2 regions of the Proteiniclasticum sp. C24MP genome follow, and region 2 is predicted to be linked to the other one. Evidence: predicted binding sites of a transcription regulator. Region 2 holds the regulator's gene; the other holds the start of a gene.
What was found. Region 2 encodes Rex, which represses fermentation and respiration genes when NADH is low (regulators of the CRP and FNR family bind a similar motif). Its sites were predicted from a motif close to ATTGTTAANNNNTTAACAAT; they were not measured.
Positions count from the first base shown of each region.

Region 1: the regulator Rex is predicted to act here: its motif matches at 7,546-7,565, upstream of ACHAL6_RS09725 (flavocytochrome c).

Region 1 is NZ_JBINJW010000012.1:63,939-75,539, forward strand. It holds gene pepF (oligoendopeptidase F) at 1-1,772, opposite strand, end outside; gene ACHAL6_RS09695 (GNAT family N-acetyltransferase) at 1,972-3,096, opposite strand; gene ACHAL6_RS09700 (cytochrome b5 domain-containing protein) at 3,283-3,654, opposite strand; gene ACHAL6_RS09705 (Gfo/Idh/MocA family protein) at 3,833-4,792, opposite strand; gene nfsA (oxygen-insensitive NADPH nitroreductase) at 4,927-5,664, shown strand; gene ACHAL6_RS09715 (hypothetical protein) at 5,766-6,749, shown strand; gene ACHAL6_RS09720 (TetR/AcrR family transcriptional regulator) at 6,875-7,465, opposite strand; gene ACHAL6_RS09725 (flavocytochrome c) at 7,647-9,464, shown strand; gene proC (pyrroline-5-carboxylate reductase) at 9,555-10,361, opposite strand; gene smpB (SsrA-binding protein SmpB) at 10,374-10,850, opposite strand; gene ACHAL6_RS09740 (DegV family protein) at 11,085-11,601, shown strand, end outside.
Region 2 is NZ_JBINJW010000005.1:16,501-28,101, forward strand. It holds gene ACHAL6_RS05680 (RnfABCDGE type electron transport complex subunit C) at 1-366, shown strand, start outside; gene ACHAL6_RS05685 (RnfABCDGE type electron transport complex subunit D) at 381-1,841, shown strand; gene ACHAL6_RS05690 (FMN-binding protein) at 1,855-2,799, shown strand; gene ACHAL6_RS05695 (Rnf-Nqr domain containing protein) at 2,812-3,450, shown strand; gene ACHAL6_RS05700 (Rnf-Nqr domain containing protein) at 3,452-4,027, shown strand; gene ACHAL6_RS05705 (pseudouridine synthase) at 4,449-5,168, opposite strand; gene ACHAL6_RS05710 (cysteine-rich CWC family protein) at 5,285-5,503, shown strand; gene ACHAL6_RS05715 (glutaredoxin family protein) at 5,594-5,824, shown strand; gene ACHAL6_RS05720 (GNAT family N-acetyltransferase) at 5,889-6,425, opposite strand; gene ACHAL6_RS05725 (hypothetical protein) at 6,451-7,440, opposite strand; gene ACHAL6_RS05730 (alpha/beta fold hydrolase) at 7,647-8,393, shown strand; gene ACHAL6_RS05735 (DUF3795 domain-containing protein) at 8,478-9,044, shown strand; gene ACHAL6_RS05740 (redox-sensing transcriptional repressor Rex) at 9,384-10,019, shown strand; gene ACHAL6_RS05745 (sulfide/dihydroorotate dehydrogenase-like FAD/NAD-binding protein) at 10,166-11,071, shown strand; gene gltA (NADPH-dependent glutamate synthase) at 11,058-11,601, shown strand, end outside.

The DNA of each region.
Region 1 (11,601 bases), on a different contig from region 2:
TCGATGATTTCTCCGATATAGGCAATGGTGTTTTTCAGAGGCTGGTCTGTAGTGATATCCACCTTTGCCATGGCTGCCAGTTCCACCGGATCCATTTTCCCGCCGGTCTTCAGCACATTCTTCCAGTCTTCTACAGCCACTTCTCCTTCACGTAGAATTCGCTTTGAAACTTCTGTGGCTATGGTGAGTCCTGCGCTGTAGGTATAGGGGTAGAGTCCTTTGTAGTAATGCTGCTGCCTCATCCAGGTATTCTCGGCTCCTGGATTGATTTCCACTTCTTCACCCCAGAACTTTTCCAGTGTTTCCCTTTTCAGCTCGTTGAGCTTCTTCGCATGGACGCTTCCGCCGGCATCGATGATTTTATACACTTCTCTCTGATAGTGCGCTTCCAGCATATGGGTCACGAAGTTGTGGTAGTAGGTTCTCGAGATCATAGAGGACAGCACCCATCTTCTGAAACGCTTCTCCTCATTCTGCTTCAGCAGATAATTGGCCATGATCATCTCATTCATGGTGGAAGGCGCTTCAATGAAGTACAGAGAAGGTCTGGAATTGAAAATGTTCTGATTCTGCTGAGACAGATAGAAATGTCCCGCATGTCCCAGTTCATGAGCCAGCACGAACACCTCTCTCATCCTTTCCGTCCAGCTGATGAGTATGAAGGGATGTCTTCCGTAGGGGCTGGAACAGAATGCTCCTGTGGATTTTCCCTTGTTCTGGACAAAGTCGATCCATCTCTCCTTGAAGGAGCGTTCGATCATTTCCGTATACTCCTCGCCCATGATCTTCAGCCCGTCCTTGACATAGGCCTTGGACTCCTCCACGGTGATGGGCGGTTCATAGGTGGGGTCTACAGACAGCTTCAGATCATTGAAGCTCATCTTGTCGATACCGTGTATTTTCTTCAGAAGTCTGGCGTATTTTCTCATATGAGGTGCCAGTTCTTCATAGATCACATCAATCTGGCGGTCATACATCTCACGGGTCACTTTCTGGTCAAAAAGAAGATAGTCGATGACGCTGTCGAATCCCTTCAGATCCGCCATGGCTTTTTCTTTCTGTACCTGTGTCTGATAAACCCCCGCTACCGTATTCTCATAATCCTTAAGCTTCCTGGAAAACGCATCAAAAGCCGCCCGCCTTACTTTCATGTCGTTGTCGTAGTCATAATGATTTTCAAATAGAACAAAGCTCAGCGGATATTCTTTTCCATCCACTTCAAAGGTGCCGAAATCCATATCCTGAAGCTTCGCTTTGTTGTAGATGGACATAGGGGAATTCATCACCGGTGAAAGAGTCGCCAGGGCTTTCTCCACTTCTATGGTCAAGGCATAAGGCTTTTCTCTCAGAAGATCTTCCAGAAAATGTCTGTTCTCCTCACTTTCTTCCATGGCTTTTTCAATGACGGATTCATCATTTTCAAGAATCTCCCCTTCCACAAAGGAAAGCTGGCTCTTCACATTGGACAGCAGATTGGAAGCCTCCATGCTCTTTGACTGGTTCTCGTTATCCGTCATATCCACACTGACCGCAAGAAATCTGTAGCTTGAAATCAGTCCGCTCAGCACATTCACCTTTCTCATTTCATCCAGGCAGGTGTTGATGTTTTCCGCATTGATAAGATTTCCTTTATACTCAGAAACGATTTTCTCTGTCAGCACACGCAGTTCCTTCACCGCTTCCTGAGCTTCCTCCTCACTTAGGTATATGGCGGAAAGATCCCAGGTTCTCTTCTCGTCGACTTCATTTCTCAGTAAAATTCTGTTTTTCATTTTTGTAACCTCCCGAAACTAATGACTCCATTATAACAAGAAGAATGATTATTCTTATAGTCAAAAGATACAGATAATATGAAAAGCACTAAAGATAAACTTCCCGCCTCATCGCTTTTTAAGGCGAAAAAAAGCACCCAGAACCATTCCCATATGAGGCAATGATTCTGGCTGCATATCTCATAAAATCCAAAGGTTCCTACAGGAGATCCTTGTAGTAGATTCTATAGGTTTTGTAAGGCTCATCTGAAAATCCCAGTACATCATTCAGCATGGGTTTGTTGTATTCCCAGATGGTGGAACCCTCCACAAATTTATATCCACGCTCCAGGCCTCGCTTCAGTCCCTCATAATAGATTGCTGCAGTAACACCCTTCTTTCTATACTCAGGCACCACAAACAGTGTGAATATGCGCAGACGATCGATTTTTCTTTTATAGTAAAGGAACTTGAATATCCCGAAGGGAAAGAGCCTTCCACCCAGTTTCTTCAGAACCTGATTGTAATCTGGAAGTGCTATATCGAAACCGATGGGTTTTCTGTTCTCATCTCGTGCGATATAGACAAAATCCGGGTCTGCAAAGGGAATCAGCTGATCTTTGATGATCTGAATTTCCTCGTCGGTGGGCGGCATGAAATCATCCCATTCTTCAGGCATGGCCTTGTTGATCACTTCTTTCACATCCGCGATTTCTCTATCTATCTGTTTAAGATCCAGGGGTTCAACTGTATACTTGTATCTCTTCTTGACGTAGGGAATGAGTTTATCCAGACGTTCTTTGTGTTCATCTGAAAAAAAAGCTTTGTAAGCGTAGCAGTCATAGTACTTCCTGAATCCGTAATCAAGAAACTGTTTATTGTAATACTCCTTGTTGTAGGTATTCATGATCAGTGTCGGATCTTCAAAATTATCAATGATGAAACCTCTGTAATCATCTCCTCCTGGAAGAGACAAAGGCCCTTTGATTTTATTGACTCCTCTTTTCCGGAGAAAATCTTCTGCGTAGGAAAGCAGCTTTCTGGATACTTCATCCTGCTCCATACATTCATACAATGCGATATATCCATCTCTGAATCCTTTATATTCATTAAGCTCATCATTGATGCCCACAAGCAGCCTTCCTGCAGGTTTTCCGTCCAGATAGGCAATGACTCTCTCATTTTCACCCGCCTGATGGAGTGCATTGTTTTTCCCCATGATGTACTTTCTGAAATCAGAAATGAGCGGTGGCACCCACGCTTCCTGACCTTTATATAGCTGAAAAGGCAGCATCACAAAATCGTTGATTTCCTTTCTGGATAGAGCAGGTTTCACAATGAGCATCGGATCATCCCCCTAACAAATCACTTTATAATCATTATATTACTATATGGATTTTATTTCACTAAAGAATTATTTCCACCTTGGATGATTGAATATATATAGTAGCTGTTTCATTCTGAAATGCTATCACGACGAGAAAACGAGCAGGCGTTCCTGCTCGTTTATACAGTAGTTTTATATGAATCGTTATTCCACTATTTTTCCTACAGGTTCCAGATCCTCAATTGGAGATAGACCATGTGGTGAGACTTCTCTGATCTCTTCCGTGTAGTCCTGTCCTGCCGGAAAGTCATTGTGTACGCCTCCAGACCATGGTGGAAGCTCCGTCACATCGTAGATATTTCCATCTATGGCGATATAGGCTTTGTTTCCATCCTGTCCGTCATACTCTGCAAGTTCCTCTATGGTAAGTTCAAGGCCGTCTTCACCCTCAGCTGGTGTCTCCATGGGGGTTTCCCCTGGTGTTTCGGGGGTTTCGCTATCTGTCGTACATCCCGCCAGTAAGGCTATCGACATCAATGATGCCATAATTCCACCGATTATTTTCTTTGAAATCATTTTTTATCCTCCTTTACACTCAAATCATTCCATAAGAGGCAAGGTCTTATGGGTTTTCTGATTGACCTTATTCTATGTCAACCGATTTTGAGATACAAGGACTATGAATGAAATGTAATTGATTCTTACCACCTTGTTCAATATATTGTTAATTTTTAACAATATAGCCATGAGCACTTCATGATGCTTTTAGAAATTCAGTCCACAGATCATCGGTGATTTTTGCCGATTCAATGGAATAGTGACTCTTCATCACCGGACTCTCGTGAAGTCCCTTTACCAGACACTCATTGACATGGTCCACTTCATACACCATCTCAAACTCCACAGGATGGCTGATCGTTCGCACAGGCTCTCCATAGATTTCCACCGTCGCTTCTCTTGCCTTCCAGAAATCATGGATTTCAATTTTTCCTTTCTCTCCGAAAATTCGCAGGATACTGTCTGACTGAACCATGGTCGTGATTTTCCCCTCGATTAGCACTCCGCCCTGAGACTTTAATACAAAGGCACACTGCAGGTCCACACCTTCATCCGATAAGGTGGCATGCCCTGTTGCCGATGTCAGCTTTTCCTCCGTCAGATTCATGGCATGCGCTAGTATGTAGTTTCCGCTTCCATATAGCGCTCCACCTCCGGATTTCTTGTCATAAAACCATCTGAACCCCACTTCAGGAATGGAAATGCTATATTCAAATAAATGAACTTTACCGATCTCATCATTTTCTAGAATACGCTTCACCTCATTCGTCACAGGAAGAAAAAGCGATTTCTGTGCTTCCATGATGAAGAGATTCTTCTTCCTGGCGAAATCGAACAGTTCTCTGGTATCCTTTTCACTTAATGTCATGGGTTTTTCCACCAGTACATGCTTACCGTTTTCTAGGGCAAGCATGGCATTTTCCTTATGCGCATGATTGATGGTCGGTACGTAGATCACATCAATATCCGGATCTTTCACCAGCTCCTCATAGCTCCCATAGGCAGTGTTAATGCCAAGGCCATCTGCTCTCTCTCTCGCTTTCTCGAGACTTCTGGAGGCTAGGGCACGAACTTCTCCCATCTCTGAAGCTCTTACCGCTCCCACAAATCGGTCAATGATTCTTGCAGTGCCCATGATGCCATACTTTATCTTCATCAAATTCATCCTCTCCTTATCAGACAACTGGATTTCTATCATCATATATTCTTCCTTTTATTTCATTATACACTTAATTGTTTCACTGCCTGAATATGATACTATAAAATTAAAAGAACTTGGAGGGAAAAAACATGAATGAAATACTGAGCCTTATGAACAGCCACACCAGTGTGCGAAACTTCAAAGATTACCCCATCAGTGATGAAACCCTGCATGAACTGATAAAGGCTGGGCAAAGCGTAGCCTCATCCAATTTCATCCAGGCCTATACGGTAATCCGCGTGAAGGATCCCGAAAAGAGGAAGATCATTGCGGAGCTGGCCGGAAATCAGGCCCATGTGGTGGATGCACCTCTGTTTCTGGTTTTTGTTGCGGATCTGGAACGCGCAAGGCTGTCCACGACGCTCCATGAAGAAAAGATGGTTCATGGCCAGACGGAAGCGTTCATCATCTCCACAGTGGATACTGCTCTCATGGCCCAGAACGTCATGCTTGCAGCCGAATCCATGGATCTTGGCGGTGTCTATATCGGTGCCATCAGAAACAATCCTCAGGTGGTTTCAGAGCTTCTGGATCTTCCAGACCACACCTATCCTCTTTTCGGCATGTGCCTGGGCTATCCGGAGTCGAAGAATGAAGTGAAGCCTCGTCTGCCCATGGAGATCATTCTGAAGACAGACAGCTATCAGAGCGGTAATGAAGTGGCGCTTCTTAAGAAGTACGATGAAACCATGGAGGCATATTACGCAAAAAGGAACACGGCAAATCGGAGCGACAATTGGACCAAGCAGATGGCAAGAATGTTCTCCAAACCGCTGAGACCTCATATGAAGGACTTTCTGGAGAGCCGGAAAATGAACAGGAGATAGCTGAAATTTCTTCTGATTCTCATGGAGTTTCATCAATTTGTCATTTTAATCACCCTTTTCTGAGCTATCATGGAATCAGAAAAGTCAAGAGGTGAAGTACCATGAAAAAATCACTGTCAACTCTTTTCCTAGTGGCAGTGCTCATCGCACTGATCATAGGCTGCTCCAAATTGGGCTCTCCCATCGGAACGGTTGAAAATAATGATCCTGTGGAAACCGCTTCCTATGGGCCTGCAGAGGATGAAGCGGGAGATGAACCTGTTGTATCTGAAGAAGAACCCCCTGTTCTTGCACCAGAAACGGAAGAAGGTCCATTGTTTGACATTAAACAGACAGTGACTGCTTCGCAAGAAGAAGGTTTTGATAAGGAAATCGCAGCGGGAGCGGACCTGGATGGAGACGGGGTAACCGATCGCATTGTCCTGAAAACTAAGACGAACCCCTACTATGATGAAGTGATTTCCTATGTTCTTTTCGTCAATGAAGAAGAAATCTCCTACGAAGGATCCATGATCGACCCTCTATTTCACGTGGTGAATATCAGCTCGGAGGATCCTTATCTTGAAATCGCCGTCAGTGAGGAAGGTCCCAGCTCGGACTTTCTTACAGTATTCTACCGATACAAAGACAGGAATCTGACCAGACTCTCCGAGATCCAGGGATTCCTTGGTAAATATCCGGGTACAGATACCATTGGAGATGTGGTGCTGGATGGAAATGGAAGAATCACCACAAAAACCCGTGGTGCCGTCATACAGACCTGGTTCTATGACGACAGCTATCTCCTTACAGATGAAGATCAGCTGGTGCAGGAAGTGAAGGAACTCTATCCTCTGGATACGGAGGTCACTCTTCTCAAAAAACTGAAGACGGTGCCTTCCAGAGAATCTTCCGAAGAAGGATATGTCTTCCAGATCGGAGAGCGCGCTGTCCTTGCGGAGACAGACAACAGAGAATGGGTCTCCATAAGGAACGACAAGGACGAAGTATTCTGGTTCCAGATCCGGAATCATTCTGAAATGATCGGTCAGGAGGAAGAAGGATATGCCTACGATTACTTTGAAGGACTCAACATGGCTGACTGATGTATGAGCACCATTTTCTAAAACCATAAAAAGAGCGAAATTAGAAGCTGACACTTCTAATTTTCGCTCTTTTGAATTTTTCCGGTTTCCCCTTCTTTCCATGAAGCTGTTTTCCTTAAATGCTGCTATTTCTCCAGAACTGCTTCCAGCAACATTTCCATCTGTTTTCGATTCATTTCATTCAGATCAAACACTCCATCTTTCAGGCACCAGTGAAAAATGACACCTCTTGAGACCATGAACAATCTGTCCACAAGCATGTCCGCATCTTCCACATAATACCCATTGAGCTTCAGATTCTGTTCTCGCAGTATACTCTTCAGCACTTCCTGCATGGGTCTTTTTTCCTGGACAAAATAATGATTCCCCGTATTGTAGAGAACCTTCGTGAAACGAATGTCGTTGGTCTGAACAAAGCTCACATAGTAGTCCATATAGTCCAGTATGAGATTTCTGATTCCCTTCTTCTCCACGTCCACATCTCTGAACTGTTCGAAATTCATATCCGCTTTCTTGAAGATCTCATAGATGATGTCCTCCTTGCTGTCAAAATGATTATAGAAAGATCCGATGGAAACTTTCGCATCCTTGCAGATTTCCTGGATCGAGGTCCGTTCCAGACCTTTTTCTGAAAACTTGGCAATTGCGGAATCATAGATCTTTTCTCTTGTTTCCAGTGCTTTCATCTGTCTTTTTGTCATCTTCTCTTCTTCCACTGTACCACCCCCCATTACTCTACATCCATTATACATGATAGAATCTGTTCCGGAAAACAGATAAGTATTTTTTATCAATTATTGATAACCCTTTAACAATATGATATCTTGAATATGTTCAATGAACCTATTCAGTGAATATGTTCGTTTATAATTTATCATTTTGAAAGAGGGGAAAGAAATGAAAAACATCGGAAAGAAAATTGCAGCTGCACTGATCATGGTCATGGCAGTTTCCCTGGGCGCATGTGCGAGTCCAGAGACAAAGGAACCCAATGAAGGAAATGAAACACCTGTAGAGGAATCCGTCTTTACACCCGGAACCTATGAAGGCAGCGCCAAAGGTTTCCACGGAGATGTGCTGCTCACGGTCACAGTCAACGAGAACGAGATCACAGAGATTGTCGCTGACCACACGGAAACCGAGGGCCTAGGAGACAATGCCATCGATGCTATGATCGCATCCGCCATGGAAAAGGATTCTCTGGCACTGGATATGATGAGCGGTGCCACCTATTCCTCCGAAGCTTTTCTGGCAGCCCTTGAAATGGCGCTGGTGAAAGCAGGTGGAGATGCTGAAAAGCTGAAGGAGAAGGAAGCCGGCGAAGAAGCAGCCAAAGAAGATATCATAAAGGATACGGAAGTGGCCATCATCGGAGCAGGTGGAGCTGGACTTTCTGCAGCGGTATCTGCGCACCAGAACGGAGCAAAGGTCATCCTCATCGAGAAGATGCCAAACGTGGGCGGAAATACCATCATTTCAGGCTCCGCTTTCAATGCAGTGGATGAAAAGAGACAGGCACCACAGGGCATTGAAGACTCCATCGAAAAATTCTATACCCAGACTTATGAAGGCGGAGACAAGCAGGGAGACCCTGAACTGGTCCGAGTGCTTGTAGAGAATGCCTACCCCACCATCGAATGGCTGGAGTCTTTAGGTATGGAGTTCAAGGACACCGTATTCACCGTCCTCGGTGCATTGTGGCCAAGATCCCATAAGCCGGTGGAACCACTGGGAACCGGATACATCAATACCTACATGAACTACATCAATGAACATTCCGATGAAATCGAAATTCTTACAGAAACCGAAGCCAAGGAACTTGTGGTGTCGGAAGACGGACGTGTCACAGGATTCATCGCAGAAGGCAAGAACGGGAAAGTGACCGTGAACGCCAGCAAGGGTGTCATCGTTGCCACCGGAGGATTCGGATCCAACATTGAAATGAGAGACCAGTACAATACCATCTGGCCAGCCCTTACGAACATCAAGACCACCAATCACAAGGGTGCCACCGGAGACGGAATCGTCATGGCGGAAAAGATCAATGCTTCCATCGTACAGATGGAGAACATTCAGCTTCTTCCCATGGGAGACCCTGAAACAGGAAGCCTTTCCGGCAATATCGAGCAAGGCGTGGAGAACAGAATCTTCGTGAACTCCGACGGAAACAGATTTGTTGACGAAGGGGAAAGAAGAGACGTTATGACCAATGCCCTGATGGAACAGGAAGACTCCATGATGTGGGTCATCGTGGACCAGCACTCCTACCCCACTGGAGATACCGTAAACAACTTCAATGAAAGCATAGACTCTCTGGTAGAACAGGGCAGAGCTTTCAAAGCGGATACATTGGAAGAACTGGCGCAGCAGATCGGTGTTTCTCCTGAAAATCTGGTGAAATCCGTAGAAGCCTTCAATGCCGCTGTGGATGGTGCTACTGACGAATTCGGCAGAACACTTTTCATGCACAAAATCGATACTGCTCCATTCTATGCTGGAAAGCGTGTTCCTACAGTACATCACACCATGGGTGGAATCAAAATCACTCCTGAAACAAGAGTTGTTGATGTGAATGGCGTTGTGATTCCTGGCCTCTTTGCCGCAGGCGAAGTCACAGGAGGAATTCATGGTGCCAACAGACTGGGTGGAAATGCTTTGACCGACGTGAATACCTTTGGTAGAATCGCAGGAGCACAGGCAGCAAAAGAAAACTGATAGAGCTATTTCCTGTTATTAACTACAAGGAAAGAGGTCCTGGTGCCGTTTTGGCATCTGGACCTCTTTCTCATTACTTAATATCGTTTCTTACTTGCTCATTTCCCTTGATTTATCTATACAGGCATCCACCGCTGAAATCACGGCATGACGCAGGCCCTTCTCTTCCAGCATGGTCACCGCTTCAATGGTGGTTCCTCCGGGAGAAGTGACCATATCCTTCAGCATCCCTGGATGAATGCCCGTTTCAAGAACCATCTTTGCCGCGCCAAGGACCGCCTGGGCAGAGATTTCGTAAGCCTCTTTTCTAGGCAGACCATTTTTCACTGCAGCATCGGCCATGGCCTCAATGAACATATAGACATAGGCTGGTGAGGAACCGCTGATTCCTGTAATCACATCCATATGCTTCTCTTCAATGAGACTGACCTTCCCGATGGTGCTGAGCATGGCGATGACGTTCTCCTTCTCCACCTCATCTAGCTGCGCAGATGCCGTCATGGCAATGAGCCCTTCCTTCACAGCCACAGGAGTGTTAGGCATGATCTTCACCATCTTCGCTTCTTTTCCAAGGTAGGTTTCCATTTTCTGAAGGGTTACCCCAGCGGCCATACCAATGATGATGGTCTCTTCTCCGATGTCCTCTTTCACCTGATTCAGCACCGTCTCATATAAATGCGGTTTCACTGCAAGAAAGAGGTAATCCGAATGCTGTGCCACTTTTCTGTTGTCACGGGTCACCTCCGTCTGATAGAGCGATCGTATTTCTTCCAACGTCTCCTCTCTGGATGTGGAAACCATAACCTTAGAGGCGGAAACCCATCCGGAATCCAGTATGCCTCTGAGGATGGCTTTCCCCATATTTCCGCAGCCGATGAATCCGACAGTTTTATGCATGGCTTTTCCTCCTTAGTATTTGTTTCTTTCCTTCATTTCTCTGGCCACATCTCTTTTATGGGCTTTTTCAATCAGAGAATCACGTTTATCGTAATTTTTCTTTCCCTTGGCCACAGCAATGGCCATCTTCACTCTTCCGTTTTTCAGGTATAAGGATAATGGAATCAGCGTGAAGCCTTCTGCTGAACTCATCATGCTGAGTTTATCAATCTCCGCCTTATGAAGCAGCAGTTTTCTGGCTCGTAATGGGTCCCTGTTGTAGATGTTCCCCATCTCATAGGGTGAAATATGCATGCCTACGATGAACATTTCCCCATTTCTGATTTCCGCATAACTTTCCTTTAAATTGACTTTACCCATTCTGATGGACTTCACTTCTGTGCCGATGAGTTCTATTCCAGCCTCATAGACTTCTTCGATGAAGAAATCATGTCTGGCTTTCCGGTTTTCGGCCAGCGTCCTGTTTTTCTTTTCTTTTTTATTATCCATAACTTCACCTCGTTCTCTGTACTTATTCTATCACAGGCTTACACCCTTTTCACTTACTTTCATTCTGGCACCCTCATGGCCTCTTCAAGGAAGGCTTCGATTCCATATGATAAGATTAGCTTCATCAAAATTTAAGTTAATTTTTTGTTTGATGCACTATGATGAAGTGGTACTATTTTATATTTTTATAACGGACTTATTCATTTATTCAATTCGGAAAACAAAGGAGCGTCTATGAGCAATTATAAGATTATTACAGACTCCACCTGCGATCTGCCGCCGAAGATCATCAAAGAACTGGGTATCCATGTGATCCCAATGGAATACACACTGGATGGCATCAATCACTTTCAGGATGTCTATGATCATGGAGAAAAGACCAGAGCATTCTACAATCACCTGAAAGAGGGCAAAAAACCCACCACTTCCATGATCAACATCGAGCGTTACATGGAAATCTTTTCCAGCTATCTGAATCAGGAAAGAGATGTGCTTCATATCTCCTTTTCCTCAGCACTCAGCGGAAGTCACAACGCCAGCAGACTGGCTACGCTTGAGCTGAAAGAGCGCTATCCGGAGAGAATCATCCGTACGGTGGATTCCAGAGCAGCATCCATCGGACAGGGTCTTATGGTGTATCACGCTGCTATGATGAAAGAAAAGGGTATGGATCTGACTGATCTCGCAGACTGGATCGAAAAAAACACCGGCAGTGTCCGCCACTGGTTCACCGTGGAGGATCTCCAGCACC
Region 2 (11,601 bases):
ATCGGCGGATATGCGCAGGATGAAGTGAGAGTCATTGCAGGTGGACCTATGATGGGTAAAACCGCAACGTCCGATGAAATGGTCATCACTACAGCATCCAATGCCATCACGATACTGAAGCCGGATCCTGTGGACACCATCGCGTGCCTGAGATGCGGAAGATGCAATGACCACTGTCCTGCAGGAATTCTTCCTGTAAGAATCAATAATGCCGAAGAAGCTGGCGATGTGAAGCTCCTGGCGAAGCTGAGAGCGGACCAGTGTATCGAGTGCGGAATGTGCACGTACGTGTGCCCTTCCAAGATTGAAGTTACTGAAGGCGTTAGACGCGGTAAAGCTCTTCTCAGAGCTGCAACGCAGAAGTAGGGGGGACAGATAGAATGAAATTTATTACAAAAGTGTCTCCGAACAATCGAGACAAGGACCACAGCACCCATGGCATCATGGCGGAGCTTGCAGTTGGCCTTATGGTCGTATTCGTGTTCTCCATGGTCTTCTATTTCCAGGAATATGGAATGGACTACGTCATTCATGGCGTCGGCCTCATGGCGGTATCCATCATCACGGCACTGGTGACAGAAGCGGGTTTCGCTCTAGCCACCAGGAAGAAAGTGGGATATCATATCAAGAACTCCTTCCCGCTTGTGACGGCAATCATACTTACGTTAACAGTTCCAATGTCTACAAGCTTCTTTGCCATCGGAGTTGCATCTTTCTTTGCAATCTTCTTCGGTAAGCTTGTATTCGGCGGATTCGGACATAACATCTTCAATCCTGCAGGGGTGGGTAGAATGGTCATATTCTCCTCTCTGGTAGGATCTACTGTGGCAGATGTCACAACCAGCGCAACGCCAGTCTCCTCCATGGCAAATGCAGGATGGCTGATCAAGGATGCCGCTGTAACAGAGCAGTTCCTGGAGCAGTTCGGCGGACTGACGAATCTTCTTCTGGGATGGTATCCAGGCGCACTTGGTGAAACCAGTGCACTGCTCATCATCCTTGTGGGCATCTATCTTGCCTACAGAAAAGTGCTGGACTGGAAAGTGCCAGTGGTCTATGTGGGAGCCGTATTCATCTTCACTGCCGTCATAGCGCTGGCTAACGGTGTGGGCATGTGGTATCCTTCCTTCCATGTTCTTTCCGGAGGGCTTATGTTCGGTGCCGTATTCATGGCAACGGACCCGGTTACAAATCCGACGACCATCACTGGAAGAATCATCTATGCCATCGGACTTGCAGTACTTACCGTAGTCATCAGACTACAGTCCAGTCTGCCTGGTGGTGTGGTATACGCAATCCTCATCATGAATATGGTATCTCCTCTGCTTGATAAACTTACAGACGGATGGTCCATTTATGCACTGAAGAAATACAACATATCCATTGCTGCAGCCTTTGTCCTTGGACTTGTGCTTACATTCTTTGCTGGAAACGGTCTGGAACCCAAAGCCATTGAATTCCCTGGAGAGGATGGAGGTCTGAAGATATTCTCTGATTCCACCACAGATCTTCCTGAAGTGCTGGAAGAGACGGAAGACGGCTCCATCGTGACATTCGTTCTGTCTGCACCAGGCTACTATGCACAGGAAGGCGGAGACAACAATAAGATTGAAGTGAAGATCAATAAAGACACCAATGCAGTGGAAAGTGTGGCGATTCTTGAAGTGAATGACACTCCGGGTCTTGGAGACAGGATTGATGATCCATCCTTCCTGGACCAGTTCAAAGGCATCACCTCTGAAGATGAGAATGCCTCAGTGGATGCAGTCAGCGGAGCAACAATTTCTTCAACTTCTGTAACCAAAGCGGTCAGAATCGCATTTGAAGAACTGAATAAGTAAGGAGGAAGAGAGTATGAAAAGTACAAAGAGTTTACTCGTTCTATTGGTTGCTGTTCTCCTTACAGGGGGAATCCTCATTTTTGCCGACAGCCAGCTCAGACCCATCATAGATGCGGCTGGTGGTTCAGAAGACAAAGCGGTACTGGAAAGCCTGTTCGAAGGTCAGACGGAATTCACAGCTGTGGAATTCACAGATGAGACAGGGCTTGTGAAGAAAGCCTATGAAGCCGGAGATGCAGGATATGCATATATCATCGAAAATCAGGGATACGCGGATGTGATCACATTTGCCCTGGCTTTCGACAAGGACGGAAACATCACAGGATATGAAGTGATCAGTCTCAACGATACCGACGGAATCGGCACACAGGTAAGAGATGAATCATTCGTAAGCTCCGTGGTGGGCAAGACCTCCACAGATGCCTTTGCCACTATTTCAGGAGCCACAGTCAGCTCAAAGGCTGTTGTGGACGGAATCGATGCGGCCAAAGCCATCTATAATGAATCCATGGGTATCGTGGATGACGGAACAGCAGAGCCTGCAGAACCAGAGGAACCTGCAGTGCAGCCCATCGAGTTCGGTGCGAAGATTTCTCTTTTCAGAGAAGTGGCGGAAAGCAAGGCCGGAATCATCACCGATACAGTAGAAGAAGGCGATCTTGTGACCTACACCGTTGAAGTGGCAGGATACGCCAAGCAGGAAGGTTATGGTGATACACCAAACGTCCTGAAGATCGTCATAAACAAAGCGGAACAGACCATAGAGAGTGTGGAAGTGCTGGAAGCAAGTGATACACCAAACCTGGGTACAAAGATCGAGCATCCGGATTTCCTGGCTCAGTTTGAAGGCCTGTCCTATGCGGATGAAAGTGCGGAAGTGGATGCCATCTCTGCAGCGACAGTCTCATCCACATCTGTAGTCAATGCGATACTCGCTGCCATAGAAGAAAGCAAGTAGGAGGGGAAGAGAATGAATAGATTGGAAAACACAAAAATCGGATTCCTCGGCAATAATCCAGTGCTTGGATTAGCCCTTGGTCTTACCACCGCTCTTGCAGTAACCACAAGTATGACCAGTGCAGTGGGGATCGGGATCCTCACATTCGTACTCGTACTTCTGGCTGCAGTTCTAGGCGGCATCGTCAAGATGGTTGCACCGAAGGAAGCGCTGCTTCCCGTGAACATTGTGCTGGTGGCGTTCCTTGCGAAAATGGGAGAGCTTCTCGTTCTCGCCTATGCACCATCCCTTGCATCCAGTGTGGGAATTTTCCTTCCGCTGCTTGCAGTGAATTCACTGATTCTGTTTGCCACAGGGGCATTCCTGCCGGAAGCTTCCTTCGGGAAGGGACTGGGCGATGCGGTCAAGGCTGGCGCAGCCTATACAGTAGCCCTTCTGGTAGTGTCCTTTGTGCGTGAAGTGCTTGGAACAGGCGGCATAGCCCTTTCGAATCCATTAAGTGGAGCGGAAATCGCAAGTTTCAGCCTGCTTCCGTCTGAATATACACTGAGTCTTTTCACTCAGCCTGCAGGAGCCCTTTTGGTTCTTGCCATGGTGGCGGCGCTCTTTGCCGCACTGGGTAAAAAAGATGTAGATATGGGAGGTAAATAGCATGGAAAATTTATTTCCGATTCTTTTAGGCACCATACTGATCAACAACCTGGCACTGACGAAGCTTGTGTCTATCGGACAGCTGGCAAACTTCGGTGACAATGAAGATCAGACTTTAACGCTTGGATTATCTGCAGCGGTCATCATGGCTGTTTCAAGTATCCTGTCCTATGTGGCCTTCACCTTCATCCTGGATCCTTTAGGGGTTACGGTATTGAACCTTCTGGTTTATGTACTCATAGTCCTTTTGGTCACCATGGCGGTGACGGGATTTGTAAAATCCAGAAAGCCTGAAATGTATGAGGCGGTAGGCAAGGTCCTTCCACTGATTGCTGTGAACTCATCAATCCTTTATCTCATTCTGGATATGATGAATCAGGGTATGGAATTCCTGCCGATGCTTTTCACATCCATTGGAGCACCCATCGGTCTTCTCTTTGCGTTTGTCCTGTACGGGGCAGTAAGAGAAAGACTTGCGGTATCAGATACGCCTAAAGCGTTCAGAGGACTGCCTATTCTACTGATCTACGCGGCTCTGGCTTTAATGGCACTGAGCGGTCTCAATGGGATCATATAGACACTGCCTGTAATTTCAGAACATCAAGGAACCTCCTAACCGATTTTTCCGGTGAGGAGGTTTCTTTTATTATGCTTCTGCGGTTCGGTTCATTCAGAATGGTGCAGGATGTTGAGTGAGATTAAAAAAGAACAGGATTCAATGCGCGTCCACAGAAAAGAAGAGGTTTCTTCCTGTTTTGAACAGACTACTCACAAGAAGAGAACGGAAATGTGGATAAGTCTGTGGATAACTAAGGCGTTTTGTGGAGAGATTCCTGTTATTATTTAACACATCAAGTTATACAGAAGTAAATAACAGGAATTCCACAAGTTATCCACAGGTTTTTGTTAACAATGTGCATAAATGAACAGTTGTGCGGATAATATTCATGGAATATGAATTCGAAGTTAAATTTGAGTAAAGAAAAAACCATTGACGGTTAATCAATGGTTTTACTGGAATCATCCACCAGTTCATTCAGAGTTTTAAGCTCCAATGGCGACAGGTCTCTGTATGTGCCAAGTTTGAGATTTCCTAATCTGATGTTCATGATTCGAATTCTTTTCAGTGTGACAACCCGATAGCCGAGATATTCAGTCATACGACGGATCTGTCTGTTCAGACCCTGAGTCAGAATGATTCTGAAGGTGCGATCGTCTATTTTCTCCACTTTGGATTCACGGGTCATGGTGCCGAGGATGGGAATCCTGCCAGACATTCTTCGGATGAACTCATCCGTGATGGGCTTATTCACCGTGACGATGTATTCCTTCTCATGATTGTTTCTGGCGCGCAGAATCTTGTTTACGATATCCCCGTCGTTGGTCAGGAGGATAAGGCCTTCTGAATCCTTATCCAGCCTGCCCACAGGAAAGATTCTTTCCTTGTGCTTCACAAAATCTATGATGTTTCCTCTGGTCTTGCGATTGGTGGTACATTCGATGCCACGGGGCTTATTGAGGGCTATGTAGACCATAGGCGGCTTATTGCTGATGATTTTTCCATCGATGCGTATTTCATCTTCTTCAGTGACCTTCAGTCCCATGACTGCTTTCTCGCCATTCACTGTGACGCGCCCCTCATCGATGAGACTGTCTGCCGTACGTCTTGAACAGTATCCTGTATCGGATATGGCTTTATTGATTCTCTTTTCTTCCATAAAGCACCTCCTAAGACCCTATTATACATGATAGAGAACCTTTTTGAACAGTATTATTGTGATGGAGACGAAAAGGGATTATGATGGATATAATGATAAATTGAGAGGAGTTTTTAATGGATAGATCGATCTGCCCCTTGTGTGGGGAACCCAATGACTGCTACATGGAAAATGGAAAGGATCCGAATAACTGCTGGTGCAAGGATGTGACTTTTCCTGAGGGACTGCTTCTCCTTGTTCCGGAAGAAGCCAGAAGACAGGCATGCATCTGCAGGTCCTGCGCTCTGAAATACGGCGAAAAAGGTGAGGCGTTTCTTGCTGAATTGTCCAGATAGAATTGGACAAAATGCATTGAATAGGATACAATTGATTTACTGGCATATAGATGCCTGTTATGGAAGCTTTACAATAATGGAGGGATAAGAATGGATAAAAAAGTAGTAATATACACATCCAACACATGTACATACTGTGATCTTGCAAAGGAATATTTCAAGGAGAACAACATTCCTTATGAAGAGAAGAACACATCAGATCCGGTTTTCAGAAAAGAACTTCTGAGCATCGGTGTAAGAAGTGTTCCTACCATCTTTGTGGATGATCAGTATGTGGTGGGATTCGACGAAGGTGCCTTCGAAGAACTCTACAACGCGTAAAACAGAGAAGAATAGCGGAAATGAAGGCAGCCTGACGGTTTCAAGTCAGGCTGCCTATTTCAGTTTACAGGATATATTCCAGCTGACAGTCGAAGGGTTCTTCTGCTGTCAGTTTTTCATTGTATTCCTCCGCTTCCACGCATCCCAGAGTGCGGTAGAAGTTCTGGGTTTCTTCGGAAGAGTGTGCGGAGATGTAGAGCTTTTCTGCGCCTTTTCTGCGTGCATCGAGAATCATCTCCTGAAAGAGTCGTCTTCCGATGCCCATGCTGCGATGCTCATGGGAAACATGAAGGCTGGAGAGCTGAAGATAGGGCAAGCCTTTACCAAAGCGTTCACTTTCCAGGGAAGCGAATCCTACAAGGGTATCCTCTTCAAATGCGCCCAGGACAATGCCGCCGGTGGCAACAGTGTTTTTCAGACACTGTACAAGATAGGCATATTCTTCCGGACCCCAGTCTTCCGTGAAGGGGATGTCCTTCAGTACCCAGCTTCCTTCGTGTTTTCTGTAGCACCGGGTCACTTTCTGGTAGCGGTTGAAGGAGCGGAACAGTCCGGGCTCAAGCTCTGCTTCTGATAAGGGTCTGATTTCCATGGTTGTCATGATACCTCCAGGGTTTTCCTTCCTGCTATTCCACATAGAGGAAGGAACCGTTGTTGTTTATTTTGGCGTTGAGCTGGTAAGAAAGAATCCGGTCGTGGGTTTTTCCGGATTTGAAGAAATCCTCCGGCAGAAATTCTCCGGAAACAAGAATCGTGATTTCCGCTCTTTCCTTTATGGTTTCACTGATGTAAGCCTGTTCGATGATTTCAGCAAGGACCGTATCGATATCCTTCTCCTCGAAGGTCGCTTTCGCAACGTAACTCCGTCCGGCGCCATCGATGCCGATGACATGGATCACATCTCCAAAGGAGTTGAAGTCCATCTTCACCTCTCCTGCAGCTTTCACGATGATGGTCTGAGTGATTCTCCTGGACATGGTGATGTAGACACTGCCAAGTAGCAGCGCAGCCAGTAGAAGCACCAGCAGTGGTTTGAACAGATTCAGCTTCTTTCTTACTTTTCTGCCGGCTGCCACATGACCGGAAGGGGTTTCCTCCACCCGGATTTTCATGAACTGTCCCTGGCTTGTGAGGATGAAAGAGAATCTGCCTTTCCTAAGCAGAGAAAGACCCCGGCTCTTATCCTCTCCGTTTTCATAGGTGTCCTCTCCTGCGCCTTCCTTGTAATGAAGGTATCTTCGGATGAGAGGATACTTATCCTCCTCCAGAAGAAGCGCGTAGGCCAGGATGTGGCTTTCCATCTCCTTCAGTTCAAAGACGGGTTCCTCCACCATTCTTGAGAAGACCTTCAGGGGAATGCGCTTTTCGGATCTCGTCTTCTCCCAGAGCTTCTCTTCCGACAGAAGGATCATGGCCAGGTTCAGCATGAGACTCCGCGTTTTCTTGTCATATCGGGTTTCTGAAAGTTTCATGACAGAGAGATGGAATTCTTTCAGTTCACTTAAATAGGATTCAATCTGGGCTGCTCTGATTTCATTTTCTTCTCTTTGCAGCACTTCCATGGCCGGCTTTTCTAAAAAGACATAACGCTGCTTATCTAAAACTCTTTTCACCATTTCTTCTTACACTCCTGTGTTTTCACTATCTCTATTCTATCATAGGTCTCGTTATGAAGAGGAGAGAAAGGGGAAACTTCTGCAGGTTTCACTTCTAAATCTTTTAAAATTCACGAAAAGAGCTTAAAGGAAGGGCTGGAATCAAGTATACTTAGTACAGAGACAATTACATGGAGTATTAAGCGAAAGGCAGAGGGCGTGGGGACTTGAAAACAAAGGAATCAGGAAAATCGAAATGGATCTATGGAATAGGGAGGATTCTCTTTATTCTTCTTATATTTGCATCGGTAGGAATCTATATCTATGCGGATGATTATTACAGACCCTCCGTGACGGCGCAGAGTGCGCTGCAGTCGGTTCAGGGAATTGAGTTTACGGTTGAGGACGGAGATCTGGTGTTTACACCAGAGAATCCTGTGGGAGGCGTCGTCATTTACCCTGGAGGAAGAGTCTCTGAAAGAGCGTATGGCCTCTTGGGCAGTAAGATCGCCGGAATGGGGTATAAGACAGTCATCATAAAAGCGCCGCTCAAGCTGTCCATTCTATCCAACCAGGCAGCGAAGAAATATGTGGAAGAGGAAGGTCTGTCGGACTGGGTCATCATAGGACATTCCCTGGGTGGCGTTTCAGCAGCAAGGTTTACGGAGAAGAATCCCGATAAGATCAGGGCACTGGTGTTTCTGGCGGCCTATCCTGATGGTGGTACAGACCTAAGGGATGCTCCGTTCAAAGTCTACTCACTTGTGGGCACAAAAGACTCCGTCATCGACATGGAGAATCTGGAGGAAGCAAAGGTCAGGCTGCCTGTCTCCATGATCGAGGTGGATATTCGCGGCGGAAATCATTCCAGCTTCGCAAACTACGGTGTTCAGGATGGAGATACCCTCCCGGATATCGGATACAATGCTCAGCAGAATTTTGTGCTGGATGTTCTGAGAGATGCCTTCAGGTAGGGCTCCCTGCTGAAGTGGACGTGAATGGCAGAAGCGGCATTGTGAGGAACCCTTTTTTCCTTGAATTCTGGGAGGGAGAGAACAGTGAAGAATTTCAGAAGACCCGACCCGCTTTTTTCACTTTGCGGACTGAACTGCGGACTCTGCACCATGTATATCGGAGGATACTGTCCTGGATGTGGTGGTGGAGAAGGGAACCAGGCCTGTGCCATCGCCCGGTGCAGCTTGAACCATGGGGGTGTGGCGTACTGCATCGACTGTGAAGCGTATCCTTGCGAGAAGTATCAGGGCATTGAGCTTGTGGATTCCTTCATTCTGCATCGGAATCAGAGGAAGGACCTTGAGAAGATGAAGACCATTGGGCTGGATGCTTATCAGAAGGAGCTTCATGAAAAGATGGAGCTGCTTTCCCGTCTTCTTTCCGACTACAATGACGGCAGGCGCAAGAGCTTCTACTGTCTTTCTGTGAATCTTCTGGAGATGAACGACCTTGAAGACGTTATGAAGCAGATCGAAGAGAAGACAGGAGAAATGGAGCTGTCAGGCAAGGAAAAGGCGAAGACTGCAGTGGAAGCCTTTGAAAGAAAAGCCCGCAGCAGAGGTATTCTGCTGCGGCTCAACCGGAAAAAGCAGACGCAGGCGGAGATCTGAAAACTGAAAAACAGAAAGGATGCCTTGAAAGCAGAGAAACCATCTGAAGAGATGGTTTCTTCTGCTTTGGGAAATTATTACCACTATGTATCAGTAAAGGGATGTGCAAGGTGAAATATTAACAATAAGAGAAAACATTGACTTCAGTATTTCTTATTATTGATTGTGTCATAGGTATTTTACTGTAATTATGGAAAAATCAGTGGGTAAATTGTTCAGGTTTCTAACAATCTCATAATTTTTTCTGAAAAATGGAATTTCCTTGATAAAAACCTACACAAGTTATTCTTTTTTATGGTATTATATTGTTAGAAATTTAATTAACGATGAGGTGCAATGATGGATAAGAAAAAAGACATTTCCATGGCTGTCATCAAAAGACTGCCAAAATATTACAGACATCTTGCTGAGCTTCTGAGAAATGATGTGGATCGTGTTTCTTCCAAGGAACTAAGTGAAAAGATCGGCTTCACGGCTTCTCAGATCAGACAGGATTTCAACTGCTTTGGTGGCTTCGGTCAGCAGGGTTATGGATACAACGTAAAGGAACTATATAATGAGATCTCTCACATTCTAGGACTGGACAAAAAGTACACCACCGTGATCATCGGTGCCGGTAACATCGGACAGGCCATTGCCAATTATTCAAGATTCGACAAGTTCGGATTTGACCTGAAGGCGATCTTTGATGTGAACCCTAAGCTCATCGGCATGAGAATCAAGGATGTGGAGATATCTGATCTGGATCAGATGGAATCTTTCCTAGGAGAGAACAAGGTGGATATCGGAATCATCTGCGTTCCACAGGCACAGGCGCAGAAAGTGGCGGATCTTCTGGTTGAAAATGGTGTAAAGGGAATATGGAACTTTGCTCCCCTGGATATCCAGGTGCCGGAAAATGTATCCATTGAGAATGTGCATTTGAGTGAAAGTCTGCTGACACTTGTCTATCTCATGAATGACCTGGATAAATAGAGTAATTCACGCAAGGAGACCTGAATAAGGTCTCCTTTCCATTACCTTAAATTCCAGTGGTATCGGTTGAAATAATCCATGAGAATCCGTATACTTATATGGTGATTGAAATAAGTCTTTGAGGCTTAAAGTATTGGGGGAAACAGATGTATAAAATAACGCGTAAAAGGGAACTGGTTGAAAACATATTCCTGATGGATATTGAAGCAAGGCGTGTGGCGAAGTCTGCACTGCCTGGACAGTTTGTCATCATCAAGGTGGATGAGTGGGGAGAAAGAGTCCCACTGACCATCTGCGATTACAGCAGAGAAGAGGGAACTGTGACCATCGTCTTCCAGACGCTGGGCGCTTCCACGAAGAAGCTGGCAGCCCTTTCGGAGGGAGATGAAATCAGAGATTTCGTCGGACCCTTGGGCAATCCTTCCGAGGTGGTCACCGATGAGAAAGAGCATCTTCTGAAGAGGAAGATTGTCTTTGTGGCCGGTGGTGTAGGTACAGCACCGGTCTATCCGCAGGTGAAGATGCTGAAGGAGAAAGGCATCGATGTGGATGTGATCATCGGTACGCGATCAGAAAAGACACTGATCATGGAAGAAGAATTTAAAGAAGTGGCAAAGAACCTGTATGTATGTACGGATGATGGAAGCTACGGATTTCATGGTCTTGTGACAGACAAGCTGAAAGAGCTCATGGAGGTGGAAAAGAAGGAATACGATCTTTGCATCGCCATCGGTCCTATGATCATGATGAAGTTTGTATCACAGCTCACGAAAAACTACGACCTGGAAACCATTGTATCGCTGAATCCCATCATGGTGGATGGAACAGGCATGTGCGGAGCCTGCAGAGTCACAGTGGGAGATGAGGTGAAATTCGCCTGTGTGGACGGACCGGAATTCAATGCGCATCTCATAAACTTCGATGAGGCCATGAGGCGCCAGAGCATGTACAAGACGGTGGAAGGAAAGAAGAACATCATCATGGAGCAGAAGGCGGTTCATGAGCATTCACAGCTGTGCGATTTGGGGGAAATACTGCATGAAGAAAAATAGAGTGCCGGTGAGAGAACAGAAACCGGAAGAGAGAATAAGAAATTTCAAGGAAGTTAGCTATGGGTATGATCTGGAGGAAGCTGTTCTTGAGGCGGAAAGATGCATCCAGTGCAGAAATCCCAGATGTGTGGGCGCCTGCCCGGTGGCCATCGACATTCCGAAATTCATACTGGAGCTGAGAAGCGGCGACATCAGGAGTGCCAGAGACACCATCGGGGAGGCAAGCAATCTGCCTGCGGTCTGCGGAAGAGTCTGCCCTCAGGAAGAACAGTGCGAGGGAAGCTGCATTGTGGGGATCAAGGGAGAACCGGTGAACATCGGTAAGCTGGAGCGCTTCGTGGCAGACTGGGCCATGGAAAACAACTACAGGAACACGGACAGACTGCCTGGAAACGGCAGAAAAGTGGCTGTGGTTGGCAGCGGTCCTGCAGGGCTTACCTGTGCAGGAGACCTGGCGAAACTTGGTTATGAAGTGACGATTTTTGAAGCGCTTCACGAGCCTGGCGGCGTTCTTGTCTACGGCATTCCTG